2 regions of the Aeromonas sp. CU5 genome follow, and region 2 is predicted to be linked to the other one. Evidence: riboswitches for the same ligand, from Rfam matches in the RefSeq annotation. Region 2 holds a riboswitch; the other holds the start of a gene.
The links. A riboswitch is a leader RNA that binds a small molecule or an ion and turns the genes downstream of it on or off. The one in region 2 is predicted to bind thiamine pyrophosphate.
Positions count from the first base shown of each region.

Region 1 (7,549 bases), 300 kb from region 2:
GTGCTGGCGATGGCCACCGGGTCGTAGACTACAAAGGGGGCCTCGATAGTTGCCAGTCGGCGGGCCAATACCTCCACATGGAGCCGGGTCGGCAGCAGGCCGATCTTGATGGCGGCGGGCGGCAGATCGACGCCAAGGGCATCGAACTGGGCGGTGAAGGTCTGCATCAGCACAGGGTCGACCATCTTCACCGCCACCGAGTTCTGGGCGGTAATGGCGGAGATAACCGAGCAGCCGTGCACGCCGAGGTCGTGCAATGTGTGCAAGTCGGCCTGAATGCCGGCGCCGCCGCCGGAGTCGGAACCGGCGATGGTCCACACTCTCATTTTGAGATCACTACCCAAGGGTCGCGAGTCCGTCACGGGCGACAGGTCGGCGGGGCTGACAGCCCCGCTTGCGCTGCTCACGCCTCCTCCCCTGCGGCCTGTTTCAGCGCCGCCGCCTGATGGTAGATCTCGCCGCCGGTCTCCTTGAAGGTTTCCGCCATGCGGGCCATGCCGCTCTCCACCTCGGCCCCCACCCGCTCCTGCTGACCGTCCATGCCAACCAGCTTGATCTCCACGGCCTCAAGCTTGGCGGCATTCAGTTCGGCGGTGTAGGCGCGCACGTCCTGGGTGATCTTCATGGAGCAGAACTTGGGCCCGCACATGGAGCAGAAGTGGGCCACCTTGCCGGACTCCTGCGGCAGTGTCTCGTCGTGGTAGGCACGGGCGGTATCGGGATCCAGCGCCAGATTGAACTGATCCTCCCAGCGGAACTCGAAGCGCGCCTTGGACATGGCGTTGTCGCGGATCTGGGCCCCCGGGTGCCCCTTGGCCAGATCGGCGGCGTGGGCGGCGATCTTGTAGGTAATAAGCCCCTGCTTCACATCCTCCTTGTTGGGCAGGCCCAGATGCTCCTTGGGGGTGACGTAGCAGAGCATGGCGCAGCCGTACCAGCCGATCAGCGCCGCGCCGATACCGGAGGTGAAGTGATCGTAACCGGGCGCGATATCGGTGGTGAGCGGGCCAAGGGTGTAGAACGGCGCCTCGTGACAGTGCTCCAGCTGCTCGGTCATGTTGCGCTCGATCATGTGCATCGGCACGTGACCCGGCCCCTCGATCATCACCTGCACGTCGTACTCCCACGCGATCTTGGTCAGCTCGCCCAGGGTGCGCAGCTCGGCGAACTGGGCCTCGTCGTTGGCGTCATAGACGGAGCCCGGACGCAGACCGTCACCAAGGGACAGCGCCACGTCATAGGCGGCGCAGATCTCGCAGATCTCGCGAAAGTGCTGATAGAGGAAGTTCTCCTTGTGGTGGGACAGGCACCACTTGGCCATGATGCTGCCGCCGCGCGACACGATGCCGGTGAGGCGCTTGGCGGTCATGGGCACGAAGCGCAGCAGGACGCCGGCATGGATGGTGAAGTAGTCCACCCCCTGCTCGGCCTGCTCCAGCAGAGTGTCGCGGAACAGCTCCCAGGTGAGGTCTTCGGCGATGCCGTTGGTCTTTTCCAGCGCCTGATAGATGGGCACGGTACCGATGGGCACCGGGCTGTTGCGCAGGATCCACTCGCGGGTCTCGTGAATGTAGCGACCGGTGGAGAGATCCATCACGGTGTCGGCGCCCCAGCGGGTCGACCAGACCAGCTTCTCCACCTCCTCTTCGATGCTGGAGGTGACCGCCGAGTTGCCGATGTTGGCGTTGATCTTCACCAGAAAATTGCGGCCGATGATCATCGGCTCCGCTTCCGGGTGGTTGATGTTGCTGGGGATGATGGCGCGGCCGGCGGCCACCTCATCGCGCACAAATTCGGGGGTGATGTTCTGGGGCAAACGGGCACCAAAATCGCGGCCCGGATGCTGGGTGCGCAACAGTTCAGAGCGCACCCGCTCGCGCCCCATGTTCTCGCGAATGGCGATAAATTCCATCTCGGGGGTGACGATACCGGCCCGGGCGTAGTGGAGCTGGGTGACCCGGCGGCCCGGCTTGGCGCGGCGCGGTTTCGGCAGATGCTCGAAGCGCAGGTGATCCAGCCCCTCGTCGGCCAGACGCTCCTGAGTGAAGGTGGAGCTGAGCCCCGACAGCTCGTCAGTGTCATCGCGCTCCAGCACCCAGTTCTCCCGCAGGCGCGGCAGGCCACGGCGCACGTCGATGGCGACCCCCTCCTCCCCGTAACGGCCCGAGGTGTCATAGACCGGCACCGGCTCGTTGGGCTCGAACCGGGGATCTTCCTTGGTGCCGCCGACGAAGGTGTCGGCCAGCTGGATCTCCCGCAGGGGTACCCAAATATCGGCGCGGGAGCCTTCGATAAAGATGCGCCGGGAGTTGGGATGAGCCATCCCCTTGAGGCTGTCGATAAAGGCCTGAGCGCTGGAGCGCTGCTCGCGGCGGCTGGATTTGGCGGTATCAGATACAGAAGTAGACATAGCAAAACTCACATTAACTGGTTGAAGTTATGGGTGTTTGCTTGTCTGGAGTTCGAGGAGAAGATGAACTTGCGGCGGGGTGTTTATCTCGGGAGGGAGTGCGCGCGGGATGGATCTCCGCGCTGCTGTTCTGCCGCTTTCCGCTCTCTGCACGCTGTGGGCAAGGCGCCCCACGTGCTGGAAAACCGGACGGGACAGACTCCCTCCTGTGCGCCCTGACCCATCAAGGGTGATCCCTTCGATGAGCGGAAGAGGCTTGTTCCTCCCCCGGCGCGGTAACCCGCAAGTTACCCTTGTTCCCTTCGCAGGTTTTAACCTGATCAGGTTCCACGGATCCCGAATTAACGGTCTCAGCTTCGCGTCGTTCGACGGTCAGCACTCCGACAAGATGGCGCCAGTATAAGGGGGAAAATTTAAAGCACAAGCCGTTAACAATCCGGGTCAACGGCCGGTGCTGTGGTCAGACGGGGTTACTCACCGCGCGACCAGGTGCGGATCGCGGCGATCTCCGCAGCGGGGATCTGCAGGGATTCGAGGAATTCCTGATGGGCCTGTGGCTCCATCTTCTCGAACTGGATATGCCAGTTGCGCATCATCTCTTCGGTCATGCCTGCGGCCTGCATGATGGCAACCCAGCGTGCCTTGTCTACCATGGGGATCTCCTCGTGTGTCTGTTGGCGATAGAGGATGATGGCCCTTTGTTGACGCCTCAACTCGGCGATCTCCTGCTCCAGTCGCAACAGGTGACTATCGAGGCAGGAGTGGCTCTCCTGCCGTGCCGCCAGCAGGGTGCCGATCTCTTCGAGCGGCAGCCCCATGGCGCGAAAACTGGCGATCTGCCGCCCCCGTTCCAGCTCGGCCTCGCCATAGCGGCGATAGCCGTTCTCCCCGCGCAGGGCGGGAAGCAGCAGACCGAGGCGTTCGTAATAGAGCAGGGTGGTGCGGCTCAGGCCCAGTTCTCTGGCCAGCCGGGTAATCGTCAACATAGGGGTTCCTTCATCCAACGGGCAGAGGATAAACCCGCCTATTGTAGACGGGTCAACTACTCCTCCGGATTGACGACAAGGATTTCGCTTAAGCGGCCCTGTTCGTCGCGGATCAGCACCAGCTCACTCCCGGCATGCAGATCGGCGGCCGAACCGTTGACCCAGCGCACCAGCGGATTGAGTGGCACAGTGCCCAGGGTTGCCAGCGTGAGCTGCCGGTCATCGAAGGATTGCAGGCGATCTTGCGCCCGCTGCCAGGGCAGATTGACCAGCGGGGCTCTGGCGGCCAGCAGCTCAATCCGGGTGGCAACGCCATCGGCCACCAGCAGGGCGAGCTGGTCGCCGGGTTTGAGTGGCTGTGGCCAAATCTCCCCCTGCCGCCAGACGGCGGCACTGCCCTGCTCCACTTCGGCCCCCTGAAATTGCAGGCGGATGCCGTCGCTGCGCTCCAGCTCCACCAGCCACAATTCGTCGGCTCCCGCCTGCGCCGCCCAGAGCGGCATTCCCAGCATCCATGCACACCACTTTCTCGATTGTTCCATCTTCGTTCGTCCCTGAACAAAAAGCCCATGCTGGACAAGCATGGGCTTCATTCGGGAGCATTTCTAATCGGAACGCAGAGATCGGATCAGTCATCCTCGCGGCAACGGCTCAGGCGCATGCCGTCAAACTTGCACTCCAGCTCCAGCCAGCGCCCTTCGAACGGCGCCAGACTGTTGTCCGAGGTGGTGTAGCCCCAGATCCGCCCCCCTTCGACAGGCCCTTCCAGATCCATCTCGTCCTTGTCATCTTCGTCGAGGGCTTCGACCTTGCGCACATAGCGCACGCCGTTCTCCACCACCCCCTTCATCTCGACCCAGGTACCGCCGAGATCATCCTCGTTGAGCCAATCCTTGAAGCGGGTCTGGTCGTCGATCACGAACGGCATGCCGTTGACCATCAACTGGCCAAGCTGCCAGGTGGTGCGGCCGGTCAGTTTGAATTCGGTCGCCTGTGCGGTGCCAAGTGGCAACAAGATCAACAGCAGGAGGGCGCAGAGAGACTTCTTCATCAGGGATCCTCGGGGTTACACTGGCAAACAGGATGCCGAATCCGGTGTGAAAAGAGCGTGAAACGCTCGCCAACCAGGAGAGCAAAGCATGAAGATTTTGGTAGTGGAAGACAATCCTCAGGTGGCGGAAACCATCATGGATTATCTGGAGCTGGCCGGTCACCGCCTCGATTGTGCCTATCACGGTCAGGCGGCGCTGCAACTGCTGGAGGAGCAGCGTTTCGACGTCATCATCATGGATGTGATGATGCCGCGCCTCGATGGCCTCAGCACAGTGGCGCGCCTGCGCGAGCAGGGGATTGCCACTCCCGTGCTGTTTCTCACCGCCCGCGACAGCCTGGAAGACAAGCTGGCGGGCTTCAAGGCGGGAGGGGATGACTATCTGGTCAAGCCGTTCGCCATGGAGGAGCTGGAGGTACGGCTGCAAGCTCTGAGTCTGCGTGGCCCGCGCGGCGATGTGGGGGCCATCAGCTTTGGCGATCTGACGGTCGATGTCGCCAGCGGCCGCGCCACCCGTGCCGGTGAGCCCCTCAAGCTCGGCAAGATCCCGTTCCAAATCCTCGCCCTGCTGGCCCGCCGCGCCCCCGCCATCGTCAGCCGTCAGGAGGTGCTCGACACCGTCTGGGGGGATGAGGAGCCCGACTCCGATGCCCTGCGCAGCCATATCTACGCCCTGCGCAACGCGCTGGACAAGCCCTTCCCCACGCCCATGCTGGAGACCCTGCACGGTCAGGGCTACCGACTGGTGAGCGCATGAGCCTGCCGAGCCTGCGCCGCCGCCTGATCATGGCGCTCGGCGGCGCCGGGGTGGTGCTGCTGATCCTGCTCTCCGGCCTGATGCTGGTGGCCGAAGACAAGATGGAGGAGCTGAGCCTGCGCCACTGGCTGGAGGCGGAAGTGACCCGCTACAGCGATGACTGGCTGCGGCTCGGCCCGGCGGCGGCGGCCCCGAGCCCCAGACAGTTCTCCAGCTACTGGACCGAGGCGGGTCGCCTGCCGAGGTGGCTGAAACCGTACCAGATCCCGGGCTTTTTCGAGCATCAGCTGGGCAAGGAGGACAAACACTTTCTGGTGGCCCGTCACCCTTCCGGCGAGGGACTGCTCTATCTGGTGTTTAACGATGACGCCGACGACTACCTCGACCCCTACGAAGACAAGCTGCATCTGGCGACCCGGCTGATTGGGCTGGCGCTGCTGCTCAGCTCGCTGGGCTTCGGCATCTGGCTGGTGCGCCATATCACCGGGCCGCTGCAACGGCTGCAACACAGGGTCGCCCACCTCACTCCGGATCAGGCGGATTTCGAGCCAGACGCTCCCTGGCAGGAGTTACGGGATATCGAGCTGGCGCTGCTGGCCGGCAAGCAAGAGGTGAGCGCTGTGTTCGCCCGCGAGCAGGAGTTCAGCCGCTTCGCCAGCCACGAGCTGCGTACCCCCAACATGGTGATCCAGGGCTCGGCCGCCCTGCTCGGCAAGGTGACGGATCTGCCCGCACCAGCCGCCCGCGCCACCACTCGCATCCGTGCCGCCGCCGACGAGATGGCGCTGCTCACCGAGACCTTCCTGCTGCTGGGCCGCAAGGAGGCGGTGGAGCGGCCGCTGCAACAGGTCACCCCGCTGATCCGTCAGGAGCTGGCCCGCCTCGCCCCGCTGCTGCAGCGGGAAGCCCTCGATATCAGGCTCACCCTGGATGAGAGCAGCGAAGTAAACGCCCCCCTCTCCCTGCTCGCCATCGCCCTCGGCAACCTGCTGAAAAATGCCCTGAGCTATGCCGATGGGCATATCGAGATCGAGCTCTGTGGCCCGGTGCTCACCATTAGCAACCCGACGGCGGCAGCGCCGGATCAGATCCTCGGCTACGGCTGCGGCCTCACCATCATCCAGCGCATCTGCGAGAAGCTGGGCTGGCAGATAGAGACCAGGCTGGAGGACGGAATTTTCAGCGCCCGGCTGGCGATGATCACTGCCGAACAGTTCCCTCTCCCTTTGGGGGAGGGTTAGGGTGAGGGCGCGGTGTTACCGCGAGCCAACCAGCCAGATAGAAACAAGGCGCCCGAGGGCGCCCTGTTGTTATCTGACGGCAGCAAGCCTGAGGCTCACTCCGCCGGTTTATTCTTGCGGCTCGCCTTGAGTTCGAGGAACTCGATGATCTTGCCCGCCACATCCTTGCCGGAGGCGGCTTCCACCCCTTGCAGGCCAGGGGAGGAGTTGACCTCCAGCACCAGCGGGCCGCGGGCGCTGCGCAGAATATCCACCCCTGCTACATCAAGCCCCATGATCTTGGCCGCCTGCACGGCGGTGGCGCGCTCTTCCGGGGTGATCTTGATCGCCTCGGCAGTGCCGCCACGGTGCAGGTTGGAGCGAAATTCCCCCGGCTGGGCCTGACGGCGCATGGCTGCTACCACCTTGCCGTTGACCACCAGACAGCGGATGTCAGCGCCATTGGCCTCGCGAATATACTCCTGCACCAGAATGTTGTTATTGGTCTGGATAAAGGCCTCGATCACGCTCTCGGCGGCCTTCTGGGTCTCGCAAAGCACCACACCGATCCCCTGGGTTCCCTCCAGCAGCTTCACTACCAAAGGGGCGCCCCCCACCATGGTGATGAGGTCGGGCACATCGTGGGTGCTGTGGGCATAGCCGGTGATGGGCAGGCCGATACCATGGCGGGAGAGCAGCTGCATGGCACGCAGCTTGTCGCGGGAGCGACTGATCGCCACCGAGCTGTTGAGGGCCATGGTGTTCATCATCTCGAACTGGCGCAGTACGGCGGTGCCATAAAAAGTGATGCTGGCCCCGATACGGGGGATCACCGCATCATAACTTTCCAGCTCCCCGCCCTCGTAATGGATCGAAGGGTTGTGGGAAGCAATATTCATATAGCAGCGCAGGGTGTCGAGCACCTCGACCTGATGGCCACGCGCCTGCGCCACCTCGACCAGACGGCGGGTGGAATAGTTTTTCGGCTCACGGGATAAAATGGCAATCTTCATGAAAATTCCGCTAGAAGGCAACGCCTGGGCAGGTTGGGGCGGGAGAGTATAAGGTGCCACAGCGCCAAGACAACGCCAATTGTTTCTCCTGACAACAAGACAAACCACACGA
Region 1 is NZ_CP023817.1:4,201,460-4,209,008, reverse strand. Features, by position in the region: gene thiE (thiamine phosphate synthase) at 1-407, opposite strand, end outside; gene thiC (phosphomethylpyrimidine synthase ThiC) at 404-2,410, opposite strand; TPP riboswitch at 2,691-2,803, opposite strand; gene CK911_RS19035 (MerR family transcriptional regulator) at 2,881-3,396, opposite strand; gene CK911_RS19030 (hypothetical protein) at 3,453-3,938, opposite strand; gene CK911_RS19025 (hypothetical protein) at 4,025-4,447, opposite strand; gene CK911_RS19020 (response regulator transcription factor) at 4,536-5,204, shown strand; gene CK911_RS19015 (HAMP domain-containing sensor histidine kinase) at 5,201-6,445, shown strand; gene rimK (30S ribosomal protein S6--L-glutamate ligase) at 6,541-7,437, opposite strand.
Region 1: linked by a shared signal. The riboswitch ahead of thiC (phosphomethylpyrimidine synthase ThiC) and the one ahead of thiB (thiamine ABC transporter substrate binding subunit) in region 2 are both predicted to bind thiamine pyrophosphate.

Region 2 (7,549 bases):
ATATTGTCGCCGAGTATAAGGGCCGTAAATTCCACGGCATGGGGTTGGCCACCGACATCATTGAATCCTCGGCCCACGCCCTGCTCCATGTGATCAACAGCATCTGGCGCGCCGATCAGGTGGCAGAGCAGATGGAACGCAATAACAGCATCAAATCAGAAACCGTCTGAGCAGGAATCGCTGCCACACAGACGGCATGGAATGACAACATCAGGACGGGGAACGTCTGAACCGGCATCCGCGCGCAGCGTCGGGGAAACCGGGCAGAGGGATCTCAAAGACAATATCAGGATGGAGAGTGTATGAGCAGTTATCGGATCGCAGTATTGCCGGGTGACGGCATTGGCCCGGAAGTGATGGCCGAGGCCGTCAAGGTGCTGGAGAAGGTGCAGGCCAAATTCGGCCTCGCCTTCGAGTATGATCGCCATGATGTGGGCGGCATCGCCATCGACAACCACGGCACCCCGCTGCCACAAAGCACCATCAAAGGTTGCGAAGCGGCCGACGCCGTGCTGTTCGGCTCGGTGGGCGGCCCGAAATGGGAACATCTGCCCCCCAACGATCAGCCGGAGCGCGGTGCCCTGCTGCCCTTGCGCGCCCACTTCAAGCTGTTCTGCAACCTGCGTCCGGCCCGCATCTACACCGGTCTGGAGCAGTTCTCCCCGCTGCGCGCCGACATCTCCGATCGCGGTTTTGACATCGCCTGCGTGCGCGAGCTGACCGGCGGTATCTACTTCGGCCAGCCCAAGGGCCGCGAGGGTGAAGGGGCGAACGAAAAGGCGTTCGACACCGAGGTGTACCACCGCTTCGAGATTGAGCGCATCGCCAAGATTGCCTTTGAGTCGGCGCGGGTACGACGTGGCAAAGTCACCTCCATCGACAAGGCCAACGTGCTCGCCTCCTCCATCCTGTGGCGTGAGGTGGTGACACAAGTCGCCAAGGATTATCCCGATGTCGAACTGAACCATATGTATATCGACAACGCCACCATGCAGCTCATCAAGGATCCCTCCCAGTTCGACGTGCTGCTCTGCTCCAACCTGTTTGGTGACATTCTCTCCGACGAATGCGCCATGATCACCGGCTCCATGGGGCTGCTCCCCTCCGCCAGCCTCAACGAATCGGGTTTCGGCCTGTTCGAGCCGGCCGGTGGCTCGGCCCCGGACATCGCAGGCAAAGGAATTGCTAACCCCATCGCCCAGATCCTCTCCGCCGCCCTGATGCTGCGCTACAGCCTGGGTCAGGAAGCTGCAGCCCAAGCCATCGAGCAGGCCGTGGCCCAGACCCTGGCCGAAGGTTACTTCACCGCCGACCTGCATCAGGCCAGCGCCCGTCATCCGGTGCAGAGCACGTCCGAGATGGGCAGCCAGATCGCCGCCCGGATCTGAGCTAAAGAACAGATAACAAGGAAGAGAGAAGCAATGGCCAAGACCCTCTATCAGAAAGTATTCGACGCCCACGTGGTACGGGAAGTGGAAGGGGAAACGCCCCTCATCTACATCGACCGCCATCTGGTGCATGAAGTGACCAGCCCGCAGGCATTCGACGGTCTGCGCGCCATGAACCGCCAGCTGCGCCGCCCGGATCTGACCTGGGCCACCATGGATCACAACGTCTCCACCACCAGCAAGGACATCGCCGCCTCTGGCGAGATGGCCCGCATCCAGATGGAGACGCTCGCCGACAACTGCAAAGAGTTCGGGGTTCGCCTCTACGATCTCAACCACAAATATCAGGGAATCGTCCATGTGATGGGCCCCGAGCTCGGCATTACCCTGCCCGGCACCACCATCGTCTGCGGCGATTCCCACACAGCCACCCACGGCGCCTTCGGTTCGCTGGCGTTCGGTATCGGCACCTCCGAGGTGGAGCATGTGATGGCGACCCAGACCCTGAAACAGGGCCGCGCCAACACCATGCGCATTTCAGTCAACGGCAAGCTGGCCGAGGGCATCAGCGCCAAGGACGTGGTGCTGGCCATCATAGGCCGGGTCGGCCATGCCGGTGGTACCGGCTACGTGGTGGAGTTCGCTGGCGAGGCCATTGCAGGCCTCTCCATGGAAGGGCGGATGACGGTGTGCAACATGGCCATCGAGCTCGGCGCCAAGGCGGGGATGATTGCCCCCGACCAGACCACCATCGACTACATTCGCGGCAAGGAGTTTGCCCCCAAGGGCGAAGCACTGGAGCAGGCCATCGCCTACTGGCAGAGCCTCAAGAGTGACGAAGGTGCCCACTTCGATGCCGAAGTGGTGCTGGACGCCGCCGATATTGCCCCGCAAGTCACCTGGGGTACCAACCCGGGTCAGGTGATTGCCGTCAATGAGCCGATTCCGGCACCGGAATCCTTCAGCGATCTGATGGAGCAGCAGTCCGCCCGCAAGGCACTCGCCTACATGGATTTGCAACCGGGCCAGAAGCTCTCCGATGTCGCCATCGACAAGGTGTTTATCGGATCGTGCACCAACAGCCGCATCGAGGATCTGCGCGCTGCCGCCGCCATCGCCCGCGGTCGCAAGGTGGCCGCAGGTGTGCAGGCGCTGGTGGTGCCTGGCTCCGAGCAGGTGAAGGCACAGGCCGAAGCCGAGGGTCTCGACAAGATCTTCATCGAAGCAGGCTTTGAGTGGCGCCTTCCTGGCTGCTCCATGTGTCTGGCGATGAACAACGACCGGCTGCAACCGGGGGAGCGCTGCGCCTCCACCAGCAACCGCAACTTCGAAGGGCGTCAGGGCCGCGCCGGCCGCACCCATCTGGTGAGCCCGGCCATGGCCGCCGCCGCCGCCGTCACCGGCCGCTTCGCCGACATTCGCGCGCTGTAATTACGAGGAGAACAAGATGACAGGCTTCAAGCAACATAAAGGGATCGTCGTGCCCCTCGACAGCGCCAACGTCGACACCGACGCCATCATTCCCAAGCAGTTTTTGCAGAAGGTAAACCGCATCGGTTTTGGCAAGCACCTGTTCCACGACTGGCGCTTTCTGGACGATGCCGGTCAGCAGCCCAACCCCGAGTTTGTGCTCAACCAGCCGCAATTCGCCGGTGCCAGCATCCTGCTGGCTCGCGAGAACTTCGGCTGCGGCTCGAGCCGCGAGCACGCCCCCTGGGCACTGGCCGACTACGGCTTCAAGACCGTCATTGCCCCGAGCTTTGCCGACATCTTCTACGGCAACGCCATCAACAACGGCATGGTGCCGGTACGCCTGAAGGAAGAGGAGATCAACGCCCTGTTCCAGCTGGTCGCTACCAAGCCGGGCATCGAGATTGAAGTGGATCTGGAAGCCAATCAGGTGCGCGCCGGTGAGCGCAGCTTCGGTTTCGAGATCGACGAGTTCCGCCGTTACTGCCTGCTCAACGGGCTGGATGCCATCGGCCTGACCCTGCAACACGAAGCCGCCATCAGTGCCTTTGAGGCGAAGCAGCCAAACTGGATTTAACGCACCAGTTGCAAAAAAACGAGTAGAATCAACAGGGAGCTTCGGCTCCCTGTTTTACTGTCCGCTACGCTTCCCACTTTGGGCCACCGGAACTGGCCCGTGCCACAGGAAAGGATGATGAAGAGACCGACGGCAATCCCTCTGCTCTGTGCCCTGCTGCTAACCCTGCCCGTGGGCGCCAGCCAAACCAGCTTCAACAACAGCCTCGGCCAGATCAACGTCGGCTGGCGGGATAGCGAAGGCAAGCCCCAGCAGCTCACCTACCGGCTGGAACAGGGCAAGCTGCCGCCCCTTATCGCCTATCGCCCGGCCAGAATGCAGGAGGAGGTGTTGCAGGTATTGCTGCGGGAGGTGCGCCAGAACTACCCCGAGGTACAGTTCACCCTCACCCGCCCCACGCTGGAGCTGCATCTGAAAAGTCGCAATCAGGATAAAGCGCGTGAAGCGATGGCCTGGCTGGAATCACAGCGCAGCAAAGAGGAGTTGGCGTGGCTGACCGAGCACTACTTCCAGTACTTCACAACCCCTGACGGACAACTGGCGGTCAAGCAAGATCATCCGCGCATCGCGCTGGAGAGCCGCAGCACCTTGGCACCGCTGGTGGGTCAACTCAAACAGCAGGGAAGCACCGAAACGGAAGCTCGCCAGAAGACGGTGGCCCATATGCTGACCTTTATCCAGAGCATCCCCTACCAGCAGCTGGATAATCTCAATGGACGGCAAGGCAAGGGGTTTCTCGCTCCTCGCCAGGTGTTGGAACAGAATCGGGGCGATTGCGACAGCAAGGTGGCCCTGATGGCCGCCATGCTGGCCCAACTCTTTCCCGAGCTGAAACAGGCCATGGTGTTCGTCCCCGGCCACGCCCTGCTGGCCGTTGACCTGCCTGCCAAACCGGGGGATGCCACCATCAGCTGGCAAGGGCAATCCTATCTGCTGCTCGAGCCCACAGGCCCCGCCACCTTGCCCGCCGGCCAAATAGCATCGACCAGCAAAACGCTGGTCGATAGTAAACAAATCAGTGTGCAACCGGTTAAAGCCAACAAGTGAGCCTGTCTATCTCAGGCTCACACTGTGACCCATGACGACCGATTGATTAGCGCGCTGACTCAAGCCACGGGTAAAAACTCTATCGCCAACAGCAAGCCATCATCCTCGTCCAGCACCCGAATGATGCGGGCCTGCGCCTCGAAAGGGGGCAGCAGGTTGTTGTGCGTGGCCAGGCTAACCCGGATCGGCAAATTGATGTCAAGCTGGTGTTCAGATACCGCAATCCCCATGCCGTTGGCACTGAGATCCCGGCAGACCCCCTCCAGCACCTGCTGTTGCTGATAAACAGTGACCGGAGCATTGATAACCATGCGCGCAAAGGCACGCCTTTCCTTGGTATTGGTAAGCACGCGAACATCCTCTGTTGGGTGGGCGTCATCTCAGGGGTATTGCACAATTGTGCTGGTCTACCCAAAAGAACGTTAATACAATGCGGTGCGTTTCTCAAACGGGGTGCGGTTTACCGCTGAGATTATACCCGTGAACCTGATCCAGATAATGCTGGCGGAGGAATTTGAGGCATGGCGCTCATTTTTTGCGCCCTCACCCGCTGGCACCTCATTATTAACAAGTAATAGGGAGTGCCACCAATGAAAACCCTGCTGCTGGTCACCACCGGCCTGCTGTCGGCCAATGCGTTCGCCGCCAACACCCTCACCGTCTACACCTACAGCTCCTTCACTGCCGAGTGGGGCCCGGGCCCCAAGATCAAGCAAGCCTTCGAGAAAGAGTGCGGCTGCACCCTCAATCTGGTTTCCCTCGAAGATGGGGTAGCCATCCTCAACCGGCTGCGGCTGGAGGGCAAACACAGCAAGGCCGATCTGGTGCTGGGGCTCGATGATGCACTCATCAGCGAAGCCAAGCAGAGCGGCTTGTTCGCGCCCCATCCCACTAACCTCGACGGCATCAAGGTGCCGGGTGGCTGGCAGGATAAGACCTTCGTCCCCTACGACTACGGCTACTTCGCCTTTGTTTATGACAAGGAGAAGCTCAAGCAGCCACCCAAGAGCCTGAAAGAGCTGGTGGAGCGACCTGACCTCAAGGTGATCTATCAGGATCCCCGCACCTCTACCCCGGGACAAGGGCTGATGCTGTGGATGAAGTCAGTCTACGGCGACAAGGCACCTGCCGCCTGGGCCGAACTGGCCAAGAAGACGGTCACCGTCACCAAGGGGTGGTCCGAGGCCTATGGCATGTTCCTCGATGGCGAAGCGGACATGGTGCTCTCCTACACCACCTCCCCCGCTTACCACCTGATTGGCGAGAACAAGCCCCAGTATCAGGCTGCCGCCTTCTCAGAGGGTCACTACCGTCAGGTAGAAGTGGCCGCCAAGCTGAACAGTGCCACTCAGGGCAAGCTGGCCGATCAGTTCCTGCAATTTATGGTGAGCCCCGCCTTCCAGAACGAGATCCCTACCGGCAACTGGATGTATCCGGTGATCGACACCCAACTGCCCAAGGGCTTCGAGCAGATGATCACCGTAGCCAAGCCGCTCGCCTTCAGCAGCGATGAGGTGGCCGCCAATCGCAAAGGGTGGATCCGCGAGTGGCTACAAGCCGTCACCCAGTGAGCCGTCACGCCCTGAAACTACAGACTCGTCCCCTCTGGTGGCTGCCGGGCAGCGCAGCCACCCTGTTGATCCTGTTGTTGTCCCTCGGGCCACTCGCGGCCCTGTTGTGGCAGGCCGGTTCGCTGGCGCCACGCACCCTGCTCGCAGATCCTTATCTGCGCCATGTGCTGGGCTTCAGTCTGGGGCAGGCACTGCTCTCCACCCTGCTCAGTCTCGGGCTGGCCATTCCGGTGGCCCGCGCGCTGGCGCGGCGGCGCTTCATCGGTCGTACCCTGCTGATCAAGTTGTTTGGCCTCTCGCTGGTACTGCCAGTCATCATCGCCATCTTCGGCATAGTGGCGGTACACGGCAAACAAGGGTGGCTGCCGCAACTGTTGCGCTCACTGGGGCTGGATCCCGGCAACTACCTCTACGGCCTGTTCGGCATCCTGCTGGCCCACGTCTTCTTCAACATGCCACTGGCGGCCCGCCTGATGCTGCAGAGCCTAGAGAGCATCCCCGAATCGAGCTGGCGCCTTGCCAGCCAACTCGGCATGCGCTCGTCCCACATCTTCCGATTGCTGGAGTGGCCGCTTATTCGCGGCATATTGCCGGGACTGGCCAGCCTCATCTTCATGCTCTGTTTCACCAGCTTCACCACCGTGCTGGCGCTAGGGGGCGGGCCGAAATCCACCACGCTGGAGGTGGCCGTCTATCAGGCACTGCGCTTTGACTTCGATCTCGCCACCGCGGGCGGACTGGCGCTGGTGCAGCTGATCCTGACCGCCGCCCTGCTCGCCCTGCAACACAAGCTGCAGAGCACCCCGGCCAGTCGGGTGACACCGCGCCGCCCCTGCTTGCGGCCGGATCGCCATCAGCCAGGCACAGCCGTGGTGGATCTGCTTTCGCTCTGTATCGGGCTCGCCATCTTTCTGCCGCCGCTGCTGGCGATTGTGGTGGCCGGCCTCCACCCCGGCCTGCTGACGGCGCTCACCTCCAGCAAGCTGTGGCAGGCGAGCGGCCAGTCGCTGCTGATTGCGCTGGCGGCCGGCACCCTTGCAACCCTGCTTGGCAGCGGCCTGTTGCTCACCAGCCGTCACCTCAAGGTGCGCACCCGCCAGCGGCGCGCTGCGGCCATGTGGGAGGCCAGCGGCTCGATGATCCTGATGATCCCGGCGGTGGTGCTATCCACCGGTCTCTTCATCCTGTTTATGCCGTTCACCGATGTCTTCGCCCTCGGCCCTTGGCTGGTGGTGCTGGTAAACGCTCTGATGGCGCTGCCCTATGTGCTGCGCACCCTCTCAGCCCCCATGCAGCTGGTGGTACGCCAGTACGACCGGCTGGCCGACAGTCTGGGGGTACGCGGCCTGCATCGCCTGCGACTGGTGGAGTGGCCACTGCTGCGCCGCCCGCTGGCACTGGCGATGGCGCTGTCGATGATCCTCTCGCTGGGGGATCTCGGAGCCATCGCCATGTTTGGCAGTCAGGAGCTCACCACCCTGCCCTGGCTGCTCTAT
Region 2 is NZ_CP023817.1:4,499,669-4,507,217, reverse strand. Features, by position in the region: gene leuA (2-isopropylmalate synthase) at 1-170, shown strand, start outside; gene leuB (3-isopropylmalate dehydrogenase) at 303-1,388, shown strand; gene leuC (3-isopropylmalate dehydratase large subunit) at 1,422-2,819, shown strand; gene leuD (3-isopropylmalate dehydratase small subunit) at 2,836-3,435, shown strand; gene CK911_RS20450 (hypothetical protein) at 3,553-4,482, shown strand; gene CK911_RS20445 (PilZ domain-containing protein) at 4,542-4,832, opposite strand; TPP riboswitch at 4,922-5,012, shown strand; gene thiB (thiamine ABC transporter substrate binding subunit) at 5,073-6,053, shown strand; gene thiP (thiamine/thiamine pyrophosphate ABC transporter permease) at 6,050-7,549, shown strand, end outside.